DNA from 4 places in the Marinococcus sp. PL1-022 genome. Region 4 is predicted to be linked to each of the others. Evidence: predicted binding sites of a transcription regulator. Region 4 holds the regulator's gene; each other region holds the start of a gene.

Region 1 (5,086 bases), 1.1 Mb from region 4:
CGCGGTCGTTCCGGGCAGCACGCCCCATTGTCTGGATAAGGGAGCGCTCCGCGCGCAGAAAGCCTTCCTTATCTGCATCCAGAATGCCAATCAGTGACACTTCCGGAATATCCAGCCCTTCCCGGAGAAGATTGATGCCGACCAGAACGTCAAACTGGCCTAGGCGGAGCTGGCGGATGATGTCGATCCTCTCGAGCGTTTTAATGTCCGAGTGCAGATACTTTACCCGGATACCGAGCTCTTTTAAATAGTTGGTCAAATCCTCTGCCATTTTCTTCGTGAGCGTCGTCACGAGCACCCGCTCATTTTGCTCCCGCCGCTCATGGATTTCCCCAATCAAGTCATCGATTTGTCCTTCAATCGGCTTCACTTCCACTGTCGGGTCGAGCAGCCCGGTCGGCCGGATAATCTGTTCAATGACTTCCGGAGCGTGCTCGAGCTCATACGGACCCGGCGTTGCGGAAATAAACATCGCCTGGTTGATCCGCCCTTCAAATTCATCAAATTTCAACGGACGGTTGTCCATCGCGGACGGAAGCCGGAAGCCGTGGTCCACGAGCACCTGCTTTCTGGCCTGGTCCCCGTTGTACATGCCGCGCACCTGCGGAAGCGTAACGTGGGACTCATCCACCACGAGTAAAAAATCATCCGGAAAATAGTCAATCAATGTATACGGCGCATCTCCGGGATTCCGGAAGGTCAGATGCCTCGAATAGTTTTCAATCCCGGAGCAAAAGCCCATCTCCTGCATCATTTCGAGGTCGTAATTGGTTCGCTGCTCAAGCCGCTGCGCTTCAAGCTCCCGGCCGTTTGCCCGGAACTTTTCAAGCTGCTCCTGAAGCTCCTGCTGAATATTTTTAATGGCCCGCTCCATTTTTTCTTCCCTCGTCACAAAGTGGGATGCCGGGAAAATGGCAGCATGTGAACGTTCACCGATAACTTCGCCGGTCAGAGCGTCCACCTCGGTGATCCGGTCGATTTCATCGCCAAACATTTCAACACGAATGCAGTGCTCTTCTCTTGATGCCGGGAAAATTTCGACCACGTCACCGCGCACGCGAAACGTTCCGCGCACGAAATTAATGTCGTTGCGCTCGTATTGAATGTCCACGAGCTTCCGGAGAATCTGATCCCGTTCGATCTCCATACCCGTCCGGAGTGACAGCATCAGATCCCTGTAATCCTCCGGCGAGCCGAGACCATAAATGCAGGAAACGCTGGCCACGATAATAACGTCTTCCCGCTCAAATAAGGCGCTCGTCGCCGAGTGCCTTAGTTTGTCAATTTCATCATTAATGCTCGCGTCTTTTTCGATAAACTGGTCTGTCTGCGGTACGTAGGCCTCCGGCTGATAGTAGTCGTAATAGCTCACAAAATATTCTACTGCATTATTTGGAAACATTTCTTTAAATTCATTATATAACTGCCCGGCAAGCGTCTTATTGTGCGCCATAACAAGCGTCGGCCGGTTTACTTCTGTTAACACATTGGATACTGTAAACGTTTTCCCGGTCCCTGTCGCCCCAAGCAGCGTCTGGTATCTTTTTCCGTCCTTTAACCCTTGAACCAGCTTTTCAATCGCCTGCGGCTGGTCGCCGGCCGGATTATATCTACTCGCCAGTTCAAATGTTTCGTTCATATTAGTCCCTCACTTCCTGTCTGCGTTCCGGTCATATGTCTATTTACTATACCACATGAAGATTGGAAAGAAACAACACAAAAACGAACGTATATTCGCTATTATTATTGTACTCCACTCCCCTGTAAATGCAAAGAAAATGACATTTTCCCCGACCTATACAAAAAACAGAACCCGGCAGAGGGTTCTGTTTTACTGGGCCGTATGGATGCTTTCCGGGGCCGTTCGTTCTTTATTGATCATTAATATTCCAAGCTGATGGTGCTGATTGCTGTAAAGCGCTGCCTGCGCCTGGCGGAGCTCTCCGTTAATATCCTCCACGTCCAGCCGGCAGTAGGCGGAATTTTTCTGCACTGCCCGGTAGAGGCTCGCTTCATCATATACCTTTTCGCTGTTCACCCGCCGGATGACTTCACCTGCTTTAATATGCATCCGGTCTGCCGGCGACTCCGGCAGAACAGCGAGTACGGATATTCCGTCGCCGCGGAGCGTATAAAGAAAATTGCTTTTAGCTGAACTGCCGGCCGCAATGGTTACCCATTCCCGCAGCAAAATCAGGACAGCCGCAATTACTGGAATAATCCATCCACTGTAAAAATAGGCAAGTGCTGCACCAGCGCCGGCAAGAATAGCGATCCGCACGACCCACCAGCCGGCCAACCGCACCTGTACAGACGCCAGACGGTCGAAGGTTTTCATACGTATGCCGATCACTGCCGGAAGCAAAAGAAGGGAAAAAGCAGCTCCGCCCGGAAGGAGCGGCCACCAGCCTCCCGCTTCAACAGCACTTCCCGGGATAAACAGAAATACCGGGAGCATCCAGATACGGTGCGTAATCTGGCCGCCAATTGGCTTGCCGCGGCGGCTGACCGTCCGAAGGGGAGAAAAAAACCTTGTACCGTTCCAGACAATCAGTATTCCTTCCGCGAGCGTGAGCACTGCGAGCCAGACCATCAGAGAAAAAGCATCAAAGCCGTTTCCGAGCCAGGCTCCGGCAGAGAAAAACGGTACTGTGATCCCGGCAGCATCAAGTGCCAGAGCGGCTAAAAATGCCGTACCCCATACGTGCAGAGCGGTCAGCCAGCGGTGCAGGCCTGACACTGCCAGCAGGGCACTGATCACCATCGCAAGCAGGACTGCTCCAAGAGGCAGTGAAATGCCCGTAACAATGGTGATGACCGAGACAAAAGCAGCGATTACTATCGCCGGAATAACACTCATTGTTAATTCCATCAGCATTGGATACATTTTTGCATGAAACATTTTTCGTTCTCTTTTCACCCGAAGATAACCAATCATAAGCATGGCTGCTATCATTATGTAAGTCAGCGGGTTCAGAAAAAACCACGCTAACGCAGGACCAATTTCACCGATTATTCCCTGCATCCACTATTTCCTCCTTTTCTTCGGACCGGGCATGCCCCGGCCACCAGCATCATTCAGCTTTCAATTATTGTTCTGTGACTGTATCAAGCGCGCGCTGCAGCTGCTTGTCATTGTCTCTGTTCTGGACTTTTTCAAGCACTAAATCATTCAGCGCGTCTGCTGTTTCCGGCGTCAGCGTCCCAGTGGCTTCCAGATCCTTCTGTTCCTCCTGGAAATCCTGTACTGCCGCTTCTGTTTCTTCGCTGTAGTACCCGTCCTCACGTCCCGGATCGAATCCGGCTCCTTTTAAGAGCGTCTGTGCAGTGGCAATATTTTCACCCGTCGTATCCGGCTCCAGGGCTTCATCAATGGATAAAATAGATGCCTGGAAATAATCGGGCTGCTCCTGCTCAATGGTCGGTTCCACGCCTTCTTCATTAATCCAGTTTTCTTCCGGCGTCAGCCATTTAGAGACAGAGAGCTTCACGTCACTTCCATCATCTAGCTCCATCACCTGCTGAACCGTTCCTTTGCCATAGGTTGTCTGCCCTACCAGCTCAAAGTTTCCGGCCTCCTTCATTGCAGCTGCCAGAATTTCAGAAGCAGATACACTTCCCTGATCAACCACGCCAACTACCGGATAATCCTTGTTCTCCTCTAAAGAAGAAGTCACTTCTGAAATCGTACCTTCATGGTCTTCAATTTCAACTATCGGCTCTCCGCCAGGAATAATCATGCTGCCGATATCCTCCACCGCATTCAAATAACCGCCCGGATTTCCCCGGACATCAATCACCAGTCCGTCAATGTTTTCACTCTCCACCTGCTCGAGCTGGGTTTCGAACTCATTGGCTGTATTTTCAGAAAATGACGATATATTCAGATAACCGATGCTTTCGCCATCCTGCTCGATCACTTCACCCTCTACGGTTTCGATCGGAATTTCATCGCGCTCCACTTCAACATTAAAGGGCTCGCTGCTTCCACGCTGGACAGTGAGATTTACATTCGTTCCTTTTTCTCCCCGGATTTTCAGAACTGCCTCATTAAGTTCAAGGTTTTCTGTGCTTTCTCCGTTAATTTCCAAAATATCATCATTCGGCTGCAGGCCGGCGGCTTCTGCCGGGGAATCGTCAATTGGAGAAACGATCGTTACTGCGTTCCCGGATTTATTTACTTCAGCTCCGATGCCTTCAAAGGACGAATCCAGCGACTGCGTGAATTCCTGTGCTGTGCTTTCGCTCATGTAGCTGGAGTGAGGGTCATCGAGTTCTCCGATCATTCCTTCGATTGCCCCCTGCACCAACGCATCATCGTCCACTTCTCTCATGTATTCGGAGTCAATCAGATCATACACTGAACTGATTTTGTTTAAGTCCTCTTCTGACACGTTTTGCGCTCCACTGTCCGAACCGGATTCGGACAAGGCGGAGGAGGACGCTCCCGAATCTCCTCCCCAGACAGAAGCACCTACGGCTGCACCCCCGGTCCCGGCTGCCGCTGCTGTGACCAGAATTGCTGCCGTCACTTTGATGTTTTTCTTCATCTATTTCACTCCAGCTTTATTAAAGTCATAATCAAACCACAGACTATACGAAAGAGGAATCAGCTGCACAGGCTGCTTTCCCCGAATCAAAACAGCGAGCCGTCCCGGGGCCTGCGAAGCAGGTCAGTTCGATGGTGTCACAACCGTGACGCCCTTCATCGAACTTCCTTTTTTAAACGAACGCTCTGCGCTTTTCTTTTTGTCCAGCTTCGAGCGTTACCACCCGGGTCCATTCGCATTTTCAGATCGTTTGCGACTTCGTCTCAAGCCGACTGAAAACAGCGAGCCGTCCCGGGTGATAAACGAACGCTCTGCGCTTTTCTTTAGTGTAGCATGAACTTCTGTGTTTCTGAAACACAATGTTGGCGCTTCCGCTTTTTTACACAGAGTTACCCTGATTCTCAAATCCCTGGCCAAGCACTTCTGAAGCGTTGCTCACAACCACAAAGGCTTCGGGATCCTGCAGCTGGATCACACGCTTCAGCCGGGTAACTTCACCACGGTTGACAACGCACATCAGCACTGGACGCGCATCA
Region 2 (5,086 bases), 1.4 Mb from region 4:
CTTCGTCGCCACACTTCTCGGCATTTTCACCGGCTATGTGCTCTGGCACCCCTTTGCCAATAAACTCAAGCGCAAATCCAAGCACGAAATTCATGTCCGCAGTGTCATGATTGAAGGTGTATTATCGGTCCAGGAGGGGCAGCCGCCCAAAACAATTGAACAAAAGCTTTTAATGTACGTTCCAGCGAAGGAACGGGAAAAGATTATGGAAGCGGCCCAGGAAGCCGAATGGAAGGAAGGTGCCGAAAATGGCTAGGCGGCGTAAGCGGAAAAAGGAAGAGGAAGAACACGTCAGTGAAGCCTGGCTTCTTCCTTACGCAGACCTCCTGACCCTCCTGCTTGCACTGTTTATCGTGCTATTTGCATCAAGTGAGGTGGATGCCCGAAAATTTGACCAGATCTCCGACTCCTTTAACTCTGTTTTCACTGGTGGAAGCGGCATCAACGAATCCGGAAGCTCTGTCGAAGAGCTGAATGCCGAAGACAATATCGATGAAAGTCCTCCAACAGCAATCGAAGAGGCAGAGGATCAAAACGAACTTGCCGAGCTCCAGGAGAGAGTGGAAGGATTTATTGATGAACGGGGACTTGAAGGCCAGTTTACGACCCGTCTCTCTGATGATGGACTGCTCCTCTCCATTAAAGACAATATTTTGTTTAATGTTGGTGAAGCAGAAATACGCGAAGAGGCTCTTGAAACTGCCGGGGATATGTCCGAGCTGCTGGTACTAAATCCCCCGCGCAACATTATTATCAGCGGCCATACGGATGACACCCCTATCGCGAACGCCGATTTCAGCACAAACTGGGAACTCAGCGTCATGCGGGCAGTGCATTTTATGGAGATAGTGCTCGAAAATCCCGATCTCGACCCAAGAGACTTCAGTGCCAAGGGGTTCGGCGAGTTTGAACCGGTGGCTTCTAATGATACCGAAGAGGGCCGTGCCCAGAACCGGCGCGTGGAGGTATTGATTCTTCCACGTAATCAAAACGAGTCCTCTGAATAAGAAATACTAAACCAAAAACTGGCTGCTCCTTAAAAGGGCAGCCAGTTTTCTATCTTTCCGTTTTTAATTGTTCTTTATTATCTGCGTGTACCTGCTTTAACGGTGCTTCAAACTTATGACGGTCAATAAACGCAAAAATGGCACTCTCCACGTATGGGTCTTTCAGCGATTTTTTCGTATTTTCAATATACCATTCTGAATCCCGGAGACGCTTTTCTATTTCTTCCGGCTTCGAGGCCACAAGACCGTGTCCCGGAACCACAGTGCTGTATTTGCTGTCCTTCCAGAGCTCATCCAGCTTTTTTAACGTAAACTGGTAGGATTCGCTGTGATATTCAATAATGGGAATCTCTACATTGCTTAAGTAGTCTCCGGCGATGCAGAGACCAAGCGGTTCTACGACTGCTGCCAGTCCGTCCACGGTATGGCCCGGTGCCAGATAGAATGTAATTTTGGTCTCCCCTTCTTCAAGCACCTGCTCATCCGAATCAACAATAATATCTGGTTTCGGATACTGGAGTTCATAGATGCGGTGAATATAATATGCACTGTCAAACTCTTTCATTTGCTGAACAATCTCTTCCTTATCGGATCTTGCATTAAATCCACGGGAAGCAATGATAGTTGCTTCCGGAAAAGCACCGGCTCCGATAACGTGATCAAAATCCGAATGGGTCAGCAGCAGATATACCGGCTGATTCTTTTTTCGTTCCTCGACAAAATTCCGGATCTCCTCAATCTCCGCTGGGAGCCATGTAGGGTCTGTGATTAATATCAAATCATCTGTCACGACGACAGTCGTATTTGTCTGATAGAGCTCGCTTTGAAATACGCTCCATTGTTCACGGTCTAATCTTTTTGCCACGCTGATCACCTTCTTATTAGTCTTCATTTACAGTTTCTTTCCCGAAAATGAAGGTTTTCATTCATGAATTGAAGTATTATTTTATTGAATAATTATATAAATTCATATAAAAGCAAATCATTCTTTTTGAATTTTTCATGAGCAAATCGTTCGCATTCATCCTCCCTTTCTCTTATCGTAAAAATACATCCCAATACAAAAGGAGGAAAATTTGTTGCTTAAGCAATGGATAAGAAGCCTCTCTTTCTCAAAGCGCTGCTACTATTGCAGATCAAAAACGTCCTATATGCGCCCATACTTTACAAAACAGAATGAAAAAGTATTTGTCTGTGAAAAATGCCTCGAATACGCTGAAAGAAGGGCTATGCAGCGAGCCGACTAGGAAAGAACGTATGTTATTTTCGTTTTATATATATCGTTTTACGCTTATCTCTTTTTTCGATCCTGATCTATATTACAATAGAGAAAAAGACCGATTGGAATTGGAGGGCCCCGATGAACGAACATGATAAGGAAATGCTCGAACTAATTGAAACTGGCGTAGTTACGTTAATGCGCCGGGCGGATTTTAAACGGACGCTTGACAGCCAGGCCAGCAGCCTGGATCGTTCCGCTTATTTGATTCTCCAGGTGCTGCACCAGCAGAGCCCCCGTTCTGCACGTGAGCTCGCTGATCATTTTCTCCTCGATATTTCGACACTCAGTCGCCAGATCCATTCGCTGGAGAAAAAAGGCCTTGTTTCCCGCCGGCCGGATCATCACGATAAACGGGTCAATCAGATTTTTATTACGAACGAAGGAATCGAAGCGATCAATACGCTGAAGCAGGAACGGATTCATATGTATGACAGCCTGTTGGCCGACTGGGATAAGGAAGAACGCGATCAATTTGCCCAGCTGCTTGAGCGTTTCAATAACACCCTCGTACAAAAAAGGGGTCTCCCTTCTTCATAATGCAGATAACGGGCCCTGGACCAGGGTCCGGTTTTTATTTAAAATAAGAACGTTTGTTCGTTTAAAATATTTATTTTGAGGTATAATCTATAGAAAGGAGCAATTTTTTCACCAAAGGAGGAGGGGCTGTGGCGCGGATTATTTTTCTTATCGACATGCAGTCGTTCTACGCCAATGTTGAAAAACTGTATTATTCCAACCTGCAGCATAAACCAACAGCCGTAGCCGGAGACCCGTCCATCCGGAGCGGGATAATTTTGGCTGCATGTCCTGTTGCTAAACGTGAAGGAGTGAAAACAGCCGAAACAATCGGAGAAGCACAGCAAAAGTGCCCTGGGCTCGTTATTATTCCTCCGCGCATGGAGCTGTATTTAAAAATTTCTGTGCAGATTGCGACGGCGCTTGAGGCTTACAGCGATAAAATAGAACCTTACAGCGTAGACGAGCTTTTTGCAGACATGACGCATACATACAAGCATACAGCTTCCACGCCGGAGCAGGCGGCTCTTTTCATCAACCGGCATCTTCTCCGGGCATTCGGCGTCTATCCCCGCACCGGCATCGGAGCGACCAAGGTTCTCGCCAAGATGGCCTGTGACCATTTTGCCAAAAAATCTGCCGATGGGATTTTCACCCTGAGGCAGGATCAGCTGGCTTCAACGCTTTGGCCTCTTCCTGTGAATCACCTGTTCGGGGTCGGGCGCCGGATGGAAAAACACCTGCAGCAGATGGGAATCCGAAAAGCCGGCCACCTTGCTGCCTATCCTGTAGAAGAGCTTCGCCACCGTTTTGGACTGAACGGAGAACTTCTCTGGCAGACGGCGCACGGTATTGACCCTTCCCCTGTCTCTCCCGGCACTCACACGCGCCGAAAGGCTATAGGACACCACATGACCCTCCCTCGTGATTACTCAAGCTGGGAGGATATCAGCGTCGTTTTGCGCGAGCTGAGCGAAGAGGTTGGACGCCGGGCCCGGACAGAGGGCTGTGCAGGCTGGACAGTTACCGTAGGAGCCGAGGGGCATGACAACGGAAATTCTCTTCATTTTCACCGGCAGGCGGCCCAGGCTGAACCGGTTAATGACGGCAAAGCTATCTACAGAGCCGCTGCATTTCTGTTTCATAAACATTGGACACACTTCCCGGTCCGGGGGCTGAGCGTCAGCCTGCAGCAGCTTGAAAGCAACCAATTTGTGCAGCTGGATCTGTTTTCTGAAAAAGAGCACCGCGAAGATTTAAACAAAACGATTGATGCTCTCAAGGACAGGTACGGACCAGCAGCTGTGCTCCAGGCCTCATCGCTTCTTCCCGGCGGCCAGGCCCTTGCCCGGGCAGAAAAAATCGGGGGGCACTACAAGTAGGCCCCAGCTGATTCAGGAACAGGAGTTGACGGCAAAGATAAAAAACGGGATGCTGTAATAAATTGAACTTCCAAGGAGGAAAACCCATGAAGGAATCATCTGAACAGTTTTTATACGATTTACTCCAGACTCCCTCCCCATCGGGACATGAAACAGCTATTCAGCGTAAGTGGCTTCAATACGTCTCTCCGTATGCGGATGAAGTTCACACGGATACGATAGGCAATGCCTGGGGCGTCATCAATCCGGAAGCCTCGTTTCACATCCTTTTAGCCGGGCACTGCGATGAAATTGGTTTTCTTGTAAAGTCCATCGACAGCAGCGGCTTCGTACGGGTGGAAAAGCTCGGCGGCATCAGCCAGGCGCCTGCTCTGGGAATGAAAGTAACCTTTCAGGGCAGGCAGGGACCTATCACAGGCGTTACGGGTGTCAATGCGGAACATAAGGGCGGCAGTAAAAAAGATTTCGCCTTTTCTGATCTGTACATAGACTTTGGGGCTAAAAGCAAAGAAGAAATGGAAAAGTATCTTTCCGTCGGTGATCCCGGAGTTTATGAGCGCACGCCCGAAAAACTGCTAAACGACCGTTTCAGCGGACGCGGGCTCGACAACCGGACAGGTGCCTTTATTACTGCAGAAGTGCTGCGCCGGCTGCAGGACAGACGACCGACGGTGGGCGTCTACGGCGTGAGCACAGTCAATGAAGAGACAAACATGGGCGGGGCCCATTTTGCCGGTGCCGGCCTCCGTCCAGATTTAGCAATCGCCCTTGACGTTACATTTGCGTATGATTACCCCGGGTCCAATCCAAACCAGGAAACAGAAGTGACACTCGGCGGCGGCCCTGTCCTCGCCAAGGGAGCTCCGATCCACCCGAAAGCTAATGAAGGACTGGAGCAG
Region 3 (5,086 bases), 1.3 Mb from region 4:
CAGCTTCTATCTGGGGTATTGTCATGCAGGTAAACTTAATCTCCGCTGCCTCCGGGTTCTCCGGCGGCAAATCCTTCGGGGTGTTTGTAGTGTTCGCTTTATTATTGGCTCTTCTCATTTTTATTCTCGTTCTGCTTCTGGCCCTAATTGTGATTTTCATCGCCGGCGCCTTTTCCAATTAAGCTGGCAAAGCAGCTGTGTTTTTAAAAAAGACGCAGCTGTTCATAGTTTACCGTTTTATAAACCTTGCCTCTGCCTCCCGTTACTTCTCCCGGACCGTAAAATTCCGAAGCTGTGACTCCGAGAAGCCGGACAGGGTCTCCCCCGGAGGCCCCTTCTTCGAGTAGAAGGCGCAGAGCTTCGAGCAGCTCCGCACGGTCATTGCTCGGGTGTTCGAGCGTAGACCGGCGGGTTATCTGCTGAAAATCGGCAAATTTTATTTTCAGCACAATACATTTAGCCCTGATGCCGTCTTTTTTCAACCTCGTAAGCACCTGGTCAAGCAGCTCTTCAATGACCGGGAGCATGTCCTGTACAAGCAGAAGGTCCTGCGAAAGCGTCGTCTCTTTTCCAAGCGACTTTCGCTCTCTTTCCGGATTTACCGGACGTTCATCGATTCCCCGGGCCTGACGGTAAAATACGTGGCCCTGCTTATGAAACAATTCCACAAGCCTTGCTTCACCCAGCTGCTGCAAGTCTTCTCCGGTTTCGATGCCTAGTGAATCAAATTTCCGCTTAGTCACCTTTCCAACTCCGCGAAAATCCCCAATGGAAAGAGCTTTCACAAAAGCGTCCGCCCGGTCCGGGGTAATAACCGTCAGTCCATCCGGTTTATCATAATCTGAAGCCGTTTTTGCAAGAAATTTATTATAGGAAACACCTGCAGAGGCAGTAAGACCGGTCTTTTGATAGATTCTTCTTCGTATCTCTTTAGCTGTGAGCGTAGCGGACGGCATGTTCCAGTGATTTTCTGTCACATCAAGATAAGCCTCATCCAGAGACAGAGGCTCCACCAAATCTGTGCAGTCATGGAAGATGGCCATTATTTCACGCGAGACCTCCCGGTATTTTTCCATATTCCCTTTAATAAATATAGCCTCCGGACACCTTCGATAGGCTTCATAGGAAGACATAGCTGAATGAATACCGTAGGGCCTCGCTTCATAAGAGCACGTAGCCACTACACCCCTTGACCAGGGCGAACCTCCGACTACCAGAGGCTTGTTCCGCAAACGAGGCTGGTCGCGCTGTTCAATAGACGCAAAAAAAGCATCCATATCAATATGAATAATTTTCCGGAGATTCTGTTCATCCTGCTTCATTTCCTACGCCCCCTTATACGCGCAGTTCTCTGTTCCTTCTATTATAGCGGACACCGCCTTTTTTCACAAACGTATGTTCTTATGCAGCGATAATCCTTTATTTTTTACATCCGGGGCCTTTGCCGTCTTCATTGCGTTCTCCTGCACTTTAGTATACTATCATAATCATAAAAATATGAAGGTGTTACGGTAAACTCACGCCTGATTGGAGGAATATTTATGAATTATGAAGTTCAGATTTTCACTCAGCCAAACTGCTCCTCCTGTGCTAAAGTAAAAGGCTGGTTTCAGGAAAACCGTATTTCTTTTATTGAAAAGGATATCGTAAATGACCCACAGGCCAATCAGGAATTCGGTGCATTAAATGAAAAATTCGTTCCGATTACTATTATTATCACAGACGACAAAAGATACCAGGTCGTCGGCCCAAATCTCAAAAAGATAAAAACGCTTGTTACTACAGTCGGAATATCCGGCCAAAGCAATTAACGTTCATGACTTCAGCACTGGTTTTCTCGCCAGTGCTTTTTATATTTTATCAATAGCTGCTTTCAGGAGCTGTTGTTCAAATAAAGACGCTTGCGGTTAAGTCTCCCCGGGTAAATACTTATAACAGCGGGAATCTGCAGCGGAGGGAGGAAGAGTCGTGCCTACAGTGCTTTTTATCATAACGATAATTATTGCCGGAACGGTTTTAGCTTCTATCGGGTTTTATTTCCTTCGTAAATTTTACGATAAACTATAAAAAAGGACGGTTCACCGCGTGAATCGTCCTTCCTTTGGCATCTCAATATTTTTGTTTTTCTCAGACAGCTTCTCGAGAAACAATGCTTCATTCTTCGGTGTAATATGCTGATGACGATTTCCTTCCTGGTAAATCACCTTCAGTCTTTCCGGTGTCGCACCCTTGATCCATCCAGGGACCTCCTCCACCCGCTGGATGGACTCATAAGGAATACGCAGCCGGATCAAAAGAGAGGCATGAACCGCCAGATGCTCTTCGTGCAATTCATATTTTGTGAAAAATACAATCTGTGTTACTAAAATGATAATAACCGCATCGATCACAGCCCGCAGAATAGTCCCCGGCCCTCCGTTATACATAAACAGAGCCTGAAAAATAGAATATCCCAGCAGTACGATAGCTATGATCGCAAATGCGGACAGCAGTCTGCTTCCTTTCGCTCGAAACACCATTACCCGGTCTCCTCTAATTTTTTTTATCAGGATCGTCTGGTTTCAACCCATACTTATAAACAATAGGCATAAGAACCATTAAAAGCATCGAATTCGTAAACAATGGAAGAAAGATTTCGTGAGCTTCCATTACGACCCCGATAAAGGAAACAATCAATACTGGAGCTGTCGCCACCAGAATGGTAATCAGCTCGCGTTTTGCGCTCCATAACTGCCTGCTGTCCGCTATCGATAAAATGAGCATCCAGTACACCATGAACGCAAGCGGCATCATTGCATCGATAAGCGGCTGATCCAGCACAAAAAAGAAGACCAGGCGCACAGCCGACAGTATAGCTAAAATAACAATAATTAATTGACGAAATGACGACTCCACGATGTATTCGCTCCCTATTCCCTGCTTTTTGCCGTTCTGGGCTTTACTGCAAACAAAGCAAATCCCAGAACCGTTCCAATTACGTATTTCATTATGCTCTGCTTCCTTCCGTTAAGTACGGAATTCCAGATGGACACCGTTTGGATCCTGTACCGTCTCCATCCTTTCCGCTCCCTGAATAACTATTTTTTCAAGTTCAAATGCACGCTTTTCCTGCCAGACAGGCACTAATGCTTCTTCGCCCAGAACGGTCAGCCAGTCATTCGAATCATACGGCTCCGGACTCGTAATAAGGACAGACTGCAGCTCTTCTTTTCCGCCGATAGGAAGTTCCTCAGCCCAATCAAGCTGAATCTTCGGTCCGGTGGACGGCTGAAGAAAGGTTCTCCGTTCTTTTTTATTAATACCCCATCCGTGCTCCTTTGCGCGCCGGAGAATACCGGTATGCTCTTTCTGGTTTACACGATAGCCAAAGTAGCCGAACGTATTCATTCTCCCTGCGCCAAAGGTAACCCGCACCTGACCGAGACTCATTTCTATCATCCGGAACGTTAACCCTTTATCGCGGAAATCATCCCACTCAAGCGGCGGATCGTACCGCTTAATGCGATAATTTTCCAGGGCAAAGCGTCCCACCACTTCAAAGCCGTGACTGCTGTAAAAAGCTTCTGTTTTTTCTACCTCTGTCGTCCAAAAATGGTAATGGAATAATTCCATATTGTTCACCTCTACTGCCCTTCTGCAAGCTCGCTGCACTCGTGCTGAAAACAGCTCCTGTGTCCTGCTTCTACGGTTGATTTGCTTTTTTGGGCGTCCCCTGATGAAAAACAAGCTCCCAGCTGGAATCCGTCTTCCGCCATATGGAACTCCGCAGTGAAGTTCCCAGCTCGCTCGTCACGGTATAGGTTGCTAAATATAAATGCTCCGAAAGCGGTTTTGTTTTATAATCAGCCACCGTTCTATGGACAGGGCGCTCCTCCTCCAGACCAAAAATCACATCCTCCCGGGTAAAAATACGGCCGGAGGCTCCGATTTCCTGAAAATCCTCTGCCAGCAGCCGGCTCACTTCCACAGCCGACCGCCGGATACTCGGCTTTAATAAATCCTCCTCAAGCTGGCGAATGTCTTCCATCAGTCTCCACCCTCCTTATGTATGCGACCTAACCATACGTAAAAACCCGCATCTACATCAAATGATACGGGTTTTTCTACAGACATTTCAACTTTTATTCATTAGTTTTCTAATTTACTTTTTTTTGAGAGCCTACCTTATCATGCAATTGGGAATTAGGGCCAGCCTGAAGCATATAACTGCCCCCATCATGACCTATTATATTTTTCACTTCTTTGGCAGTATCAATAATTTTTTCAAGGTTAATATCAGTTGCTATACCCATTTCCTCCATCATGTGCACTACGTCTTCTGTAGGGACATTGCCAGTAGCTCCCGGCGCATAGGGACATCCACCCAGACCTGCTGTTGAGCTATCAAAGCGGCGTATTCCCTGCTCCATGCCCGCAGCCATGTTAGCTAACGCAAGCCCTCTCGTGTTGTGTAAGTGCATTGAAAATGTTATATCGGGAAAAGCAGCCTGCAAATGCTGCAGCATGAGGTGCACCTGTTTCGGATTTGCCATACCGGTGGTATCTGCCAGGGATACTTCCTGAATATTCATTTGTTGATACCTCTTGAGGATTGGATATAATTGTTTTTCGGTTACTCTTCCTTCATACGGACAGCCAAAAGCTACTGAAATCGATCCGCCAATGGTTACGTTCTCTTTTTCTGCCAGATCCGCGATCGGTTCCAATTTTTTTTGGGCTTCTTCCACCGTAGCATTTGCATTCGATAAGCTGTGGGAATCTGTCGCTGACAGCATCAGCTTCAACTTTTTAATGCCTGCGCCGATGGCTCTTTCCGCCCCTTTTACATTAGGCACCAAAGCCCTCATTTTCATCGTGGATATGTCCTGGACAGCCTGTACTACTTCTTCAGCATCTTTCAATTGAGGAATCGCTTTAGGGTGCACAAAAGAAGTTACTTCCATCGAAGAAACCCCCGTATCGGCCAATTTACGGATGATCTCTATTTTTTTCTCTGTCGGAATCCATTCGTCTTCGGCCTGAAAACCGTCTCGGGGAGCAACTTCACACAGTTCGATTGATTCAGGATACCTGTTCTCTGACATTT
Region 4 (5,086 bases):
AAATGGTCGACCACGGAGTGATCGTCCGTGTTGTACTTGGCTGCCAGATGGCGTTCGGCCATCGCCATGCCGGTCCCCATGGCCAGACCCTGGCCGAGCGGGCCGGTGGTGGCTTCCACGCCGGCGGTGTGGCCGTATTCCGGGTGGCCCGGCGTCTGGCTTCCCCACTGGCGGAAGTTTTTCAGCTCCTCGAGCGAGAGGTCGTAGCCGCTCAGGTGCAGCATGCTGTATAGGAGCATCGATCCGTGGCCGGCGGACAGCACGAAGCGGTCGCGGTTAAACCAGTCCGGGTTGGCCGGGTTGTGGTTCATCGCTTTCGTCCAGAGCGCGTACGCCATCGGCGCGGCGCCCATCGGAAGCCCCGGGTGACCCGACTGGGCTTTCTCAATGCTTTCGATGGACAACGTCCGGATCGTGTTAATTGCTAATTGTTCTGTGCTAATTGCCATGCATATGTCCCTCCACTGTATGTATTTTTGGGTGGAAACCCGCATCTGTAGGTTGACCCCGCGGGAAATTCCGTGTTCATGTACGCTTTTATGATAAAGGTTTTAAAACGATTACACAAGCGGGTTTACGGAGAAAGAATAAAATCAAAAGGCCTGCTCTTTGTTAAGACCAGGCCTCTCTTTTATCTTAATGCCGAAAGCTGCGGTTCCGTCGTTTGACACGTTCAAGCTTGTTCGGAGTTACATCCGTGCCTTCTTCATCCACCACTTTAACGTTTTCAAGCTGGTTTTTAAATGAAGAACGGAATTTGCTTAAATATTCCTGACGCAGCGCATGCTGTTCTTCCTCTTCTTCGGCCGTCAGCCCCGTTGATTTTTGACGTTTGGCCAATTCATTAATCCGGTCAATTTTTTCTTTCGAAAGCATAAGTTGCCTCCCTTAAAATGGCATTCCCTATTCATTATATTAAAAACAGCATCGCACCGCAAACAAATCACTGCGGTTCCGTGTCTGTACGCTGCTGTTCATATTCTTTATAGCGGCGATGCACCGTCGCTTTGGAAATGTCGTAGCCAAGACCCCGGAGCGTCGAGGCAATATCTTTAAACGTGAGCTCCCGCTGCTTCAGCTTAACAATTTCCTCAATGGGCACTTCTATTTTCTTTCGGCCCCCGCTGCGGTTCAGCCCGAAGTTTTCCTCCGGATGATAGCCATTTTCCACCGCCCGCTGCATCCCCCGTTTGATTTTAAAATTATGCAGCCGGCGCTGATGCTCTTCCACGATCGACAAAATCTCCATAATCATATGGTCGGTGTCCGCAATTTCGAGCTCCCCGTTATCCTTCACTGTATAGATGGAGGTGCCCCTTTTCTGCAGTTCATGGAGCACGGCGATTTTGGCATTTCCACGACCAAGCCTCGTGTCATCGGTAATCAGCAGTGTATCCGCGCTCGTGTCATCAAGGAGCTCAAACACACGGAGAAGCCCGTCCCGTTCCACGGAATAGCTGCTCTCCTGCTCCGTTACGGTCTGCTGCACCGTCCAGCCATTCGCTGCAGCAAGAGCCTCCAGCTCCTCCTGCTGCCTGGCAAGCGAGGACTGCTGTTCTTCTTTTTCCGTACTTACCCGGGCGTAAATGATGCAGGTTTTCATGTCTCAGTGATCCTTTCTGTTCGTGTTTTACTGTTCGGGAGCGTCAAATGTAACCGTTCGTTCCCACGGCTCTTCCTGATAGCCTATCCTGTCCTTTAAAACCGGATGCTCCTGCTCATAGACGATTTCTGCCGGACGGTCTGCTTCCGTGTCGTCCAGCGTTTCCGGCGTGATCGAAGCGTCCGCTGAATATACCAGAAATAAAAGTGCAAATGCAAACAAGGCCAGCATGGTCCAGTCCGTGAAAGTAAAAGCTTTGAGTTTATTCATGTGCATGTTCCCCCTGAATGAGAATGTATGTTCTTATATTCATCCAGTATACCAGAATACCTGTTCCCGTCAACAAAAATATTAGAACGGGTGTTTGCGTTTTTGTTCCCCTCATGCTATACTTTATTCAGAAAAATTCCTCAAAAGGAGGTGCGGAGATGAAGCTATCCAAGCGCCAGCAGCAAATTCTTGATTATATAAAAGAAGAAGTAAAAGAAAAAGGCTATCCGCCTTCGGTACGGGAGATCGGGGAAGCTGTCGGACTCGCTTCGAGTTCTACGGTTCACGGGCACCTCGCCCGCCTTGAAAATAAAAATTTAATCCGCCGCGACCCGACAAAGCCACGGGCGATTGAAGTGCTTGAGCTTGAGGACCAGGGCAGTGAGCCGATCCACGAAAGCAAAGCCGTATACGTGCCGGTCATTGGTAAAGTAACGGCCGGGGAACCTATTACTGCGGTGGAAAATGTCGAAGAATACATCCCTCTTCCAGAGCGCATGGTGACCGATGAAGAGCAGGTATACATGCTTACCATCCAGGGCGACAGCATGATTGAGGCCGGGATTTTTGACGGGGATCTTGTTGTTGTGCAAAAACAGCAGACCGCCGATAACGGCGATATCATTGTCGCTATGACCGATGAAATGGAAGCAACGGTTAAACGGTTTTATAAAGAAGAAAACTTTATCCGGCTGCAGCCTGAAAATGCCACCATGGATCCGATTATTTTAGAAAACTGTACGATACTCGGCAGAGTCACCGGCGTTTTCCGCACCATCTTTTAATCACACAAAACAGGCCGCCTGCAATTTTTAAAAAGCAGGCGGCCTGTTCTATATTATGCCCGTGCAGCAAGCGTCCGGTATTCCGTAACAATTTTGTCTTTTCGAATATCCCGATCAGTAATTACCACTACCGTGGCTGACGTAATGTGTTCCCGTTCAATAAATTCGAGCCCCCGGAGCCAGAGCCACTCATACACCGTTGTCATATCTACATCCAGTTCGTTTTTTTGAAGCGCCTCTGCCGTAATCTGCATCGACAGCAGCAATCGTTCACGTTCAAAAATGTGAAGCACCGGTCCATTAAAATGTTCAGACTCTCCCGGGCTGCCTTCATACGATCCGTGGTAAAAGTCAAGCAGGCGTGCCATCACTCTTCCCCCTTTAACGACTTCAGGACTGATCCATGCCCGAAGTTCGTTTTTCTATTGGTGAATTGTGATTCCTTTTCCCTGCACCTCTGCTGCTAAACCCGAATTTCTTCCACACCTCCTGAAAGGCTACTGGTCAAGCCATTCTTTAATCTGCTGCTTGTCGTTATCATCAAGATTGCCTTCCTCGATCCAGTAGCTCATCAGCTTCATCATGCCCTTCTTGGAGAGCCCCACCCGGCTGCTGTCGGACGGGTGGCTGCTGATGTCCGTTTTTCCGTATTGGTAAATGGATACATACGGCGCCTCCGCGTGGTTTAAATTGTGAAGATCCTTCTTTTCAAAATGCAGCATTAGTATGCCCCTTTCTGTTTTCCGTAATTTTTTTCACCTGTGCCCGCCACAAAAAAGAGCCTCCCGGGAAGGAAAGCTCCGCTTAGCGTTTACATGGATTTAGAATACGGTTTGTGACAGATCGAATGATCGATCGTTTCATCGGATTCACCGCTGTACACACAATCGCAGGTATCTAATACGTAAGTATGCTCTTTGGCGTGAATGACCTGACTTCCCTGATGAAATAACAGTTTTTCATCGGCCGGCTGAAAATCACTCATCGAATGAAGCACCACTTCATAGCCATCGGCGTATTCAATCACCTTGTAATGAATTTCATGACCGTCACTGCTATACGTCACCTGCGGCTGCGTTCTGCATTTGAATTCCACTAAAGCCACTGTCATCCACCCCCTCCACTTATTTATACCACAGTTTATGCTGTTCGAGAAGACACCCGCCCGTTTTTTTCAGAAAGAATTTCCCTTCGTACCCGGTGAAAGCCGTTTCTCTCAACGCCTGCTGCCCAAAAAGCAATCAGCCTGTTTCTTCTATATAAATAGAAACAAAAAGCACCCTCTCAGCTGGAGGGCGCTTCGAACTCTCTCAATAAATTGTCGTACGTTTTGTTTAATTCTCCGTCGGTCACGTCCTGAACGGTGATGACGAGACGCTTTCTTTCCGTCGGCTCTTCCTGCTCCAGATAGTCCATACCGATATTCCACAGCCATTCCGGCACGTTTTCTTCCTTTAAACTGGCTTCGGCTGCCATCGCCGAGGTGGTTACCTGGACGAGCAGCACCAGCTCTTCCTCCTGATACACTTCGACTGATTCTCCGGCAAAATGGATCGGACGTACGCGGTAGCCTTTCAGCCCCTCCTCGGAAAAACCCGGTTCCTGTGCCATAGTCATCCTCCTTTCATCCAATTACGACTGTTCCTGGAGCGCGCTGCTCCCTTCGAGCTCGATGCTTTCCTGATCCACCCGGGTAATATACACCTGACCGCCAAACTGAAATCCCTCCCGGGTGTAAAAATACAGATCCAGTGCAGGGGAAGCACTGTCGAACGCCTGATGGAAAAATTTCTCGTTTTCGCAGTCTGTAATGGTGACGGTCCAGCGCTCCAGCGGCCCGTCACCTGCCTGCAGCTTCCCTTCATTTACATGAATAATTTCATTTGTGGAGATTGTTTTAACGGATTCAAGTGCTAATGTCGGCATTGCGTCCTCCTGGGTGTCGTTATTTCTTTTGGCTTCATTCTTTAAAAAAAGGCGGCTTGTTTAAAACCGCCTGCTTGGTACATTAATTTCTATTCGTCCACCTGCCGCTTATATTCTTCATAAAGCTCGCGGCCTTCTTTTGTAATCGCGATGCCGCTGTAAACCGCCTGATCTTTCTCTCCGGAGGCATCGTCATACGTCACGTATCCGTGCTCCGCAAGCTCCTGAAAACGGTCCTGTTCGATTTCATCTGCCGGCGACCATTTGGCCCCGATTTCCCCGCGCTCGACTCTTCCGGCGAGCTGGGCCATCGCTTCTTTTCTCGGACTCATGGCTTTCTCTCCTTTCTCCATCGTGGAGCATCTTTTCACAGCTATAATCCCCGAATTCACGTGTATTAAACGTTCGGATGCCAGCTTCCCAGCATACAAAAACAGGCGCCAGCTTCAGCTGCCGCCCGTTCTTCAGTCCTGCTTTATATCTGCACGAGTTCATCGAGACC

The links. The regulator LexA, encoded in region 4, represses DNA repair genes until DNA is damaged. The targets are predictions, from matches to a motif close to CGAACATATGTTCG.
Region 1: a site for LexA is predicted at 1,724-1,737, ahead of uvrB (excinuclease ABC subunit UvrB). Genes of this name have one in related genera too.
Region 2: a site for LexA is predicted at 2,873-2,886, ahead of SIC45_RS00575 (DNA polymerase IV). Genes of this name have one in related genera too.
Region 3: a site for LexA is predicted at 1,389-1,402, ahead of dinB (DNA polymerase IV). Genes of this name have one in related genera too.

Annotation. Positions count from the first base shown of each region.
Region 1 covers NZ_JAWXCX010000001.1:391,346-396,431, reverse strand. The annotation lists gene uvrB (excinuclease ABC subunit UvrB) at 1-1,639, opposite strand, end outside; gene SIC45_RS02060 (PDZ domain-containing protein) at 1,832-3,025, opposite strand; gene SIC45_RS02055 (S41 family peptidase) at 3,090-4,550, opposite strand; gene SIC45_RS02050 (YitT family protein) at 4,930-5,086, opposite strand, start outside.
Region 2 covers NZ_JAWXCX010000001.1:102,457-107,542, reverse strand. The annotation lists gene motA (flagellar motor stator protein MotA) at 1-256, shown strand, start outside; gene motB (flagellar motor protein MotB) at 249-1,007, shown strand; gene SIC45_RS00585 (MBL fold metallo-hydrolase) at 1,057-1,872, opposite strand; gene SIC45_RS00580 (MarR family winged helix-turn-helix transcriptional regulator) at 2,368-2,826, shown strand; gene SIC45_RS00575 (DNA polymerase IV) at 2,955-4,187, shown strand; gene SIC45_RS00570 (M20/M25/M40 family metallo-hydrolase) at 4,274-5,086, shown strand, end outside.
Region 3 covers NZ_JAWXCX010000001.1:186,239-191,324, reverse strand. The annotation lists gene SIC45_RS01050 (YIP1 family protein) at 1-182, shown strand, start outside; gene dinB (DNA polymerase IV) at 204-1,322, opposite strand; gene SIC45_RS01040 (glutaredoxin family protein) at 1,542-1,811, shown strand; gene SIC45_RS01035 (PH domain-containing protein) at 2,079-2,519, opposite strand; gene SIC45_RS01030 (hypothetical protein) at 2,533-2,895, opposite strand; gene SIC45_RS01025 (hypothetical protein) at 3,007-3,612, opposite strand; gene SIC45_RS01020 (DUF4440 domain-containing protein) at 3,683-4,027, opposite strand; gene SIC45_RS01015 (hydroxymethylglutaryl-CoA lyase) at 4,137-5,084, opposite strand; gene SIC45_RS01010 (CoA transferase) at 5,085-5,086, opposite strand, start outside.
Region 4 covers NZ_JAWXCX010000001.1:1,499,877-1,504,962, reverse strand. The annotation lists gene tkt (transketolase) at 1-449, opposite strand, end outside; gene SIC45_RS07710 (DUF896 domain-containing protein) at 637-876, opposite strand; gene SIC45_RS07705 (recombinase family protein) at 944-1,603, opposite strand; gene SIC45_RS07700 (hypothetical protein) at 1,631-1,873, opposite strand; gene lexA (transcriptional repressor LexA) at 2,032-2,658, shown strand; gene SIC45_RS07690 (hypothetical protein) at 2,712-3,026, opposite strand; gene SIC45_RS07685 (hypothetical protein) at 3,156-3,380, opposite strand; gene SIC45_RS07680 (hypothetical protein) at 3,470-3,769, opposite strand; gene SIC45_RS07675 (hypothetical protein) at 3,943-4,269, opposite strand; gene SIC45_RS07670 (hypothetical protein) at 4,291-4,584, opposite strand; gene SIC45_RS07665 (hypothetical protein) at 4,674-4,916, opposite strand; gene SIC45_RS07660 (hypothetical protein) at 5,060-5,086, opposite strand, start outside.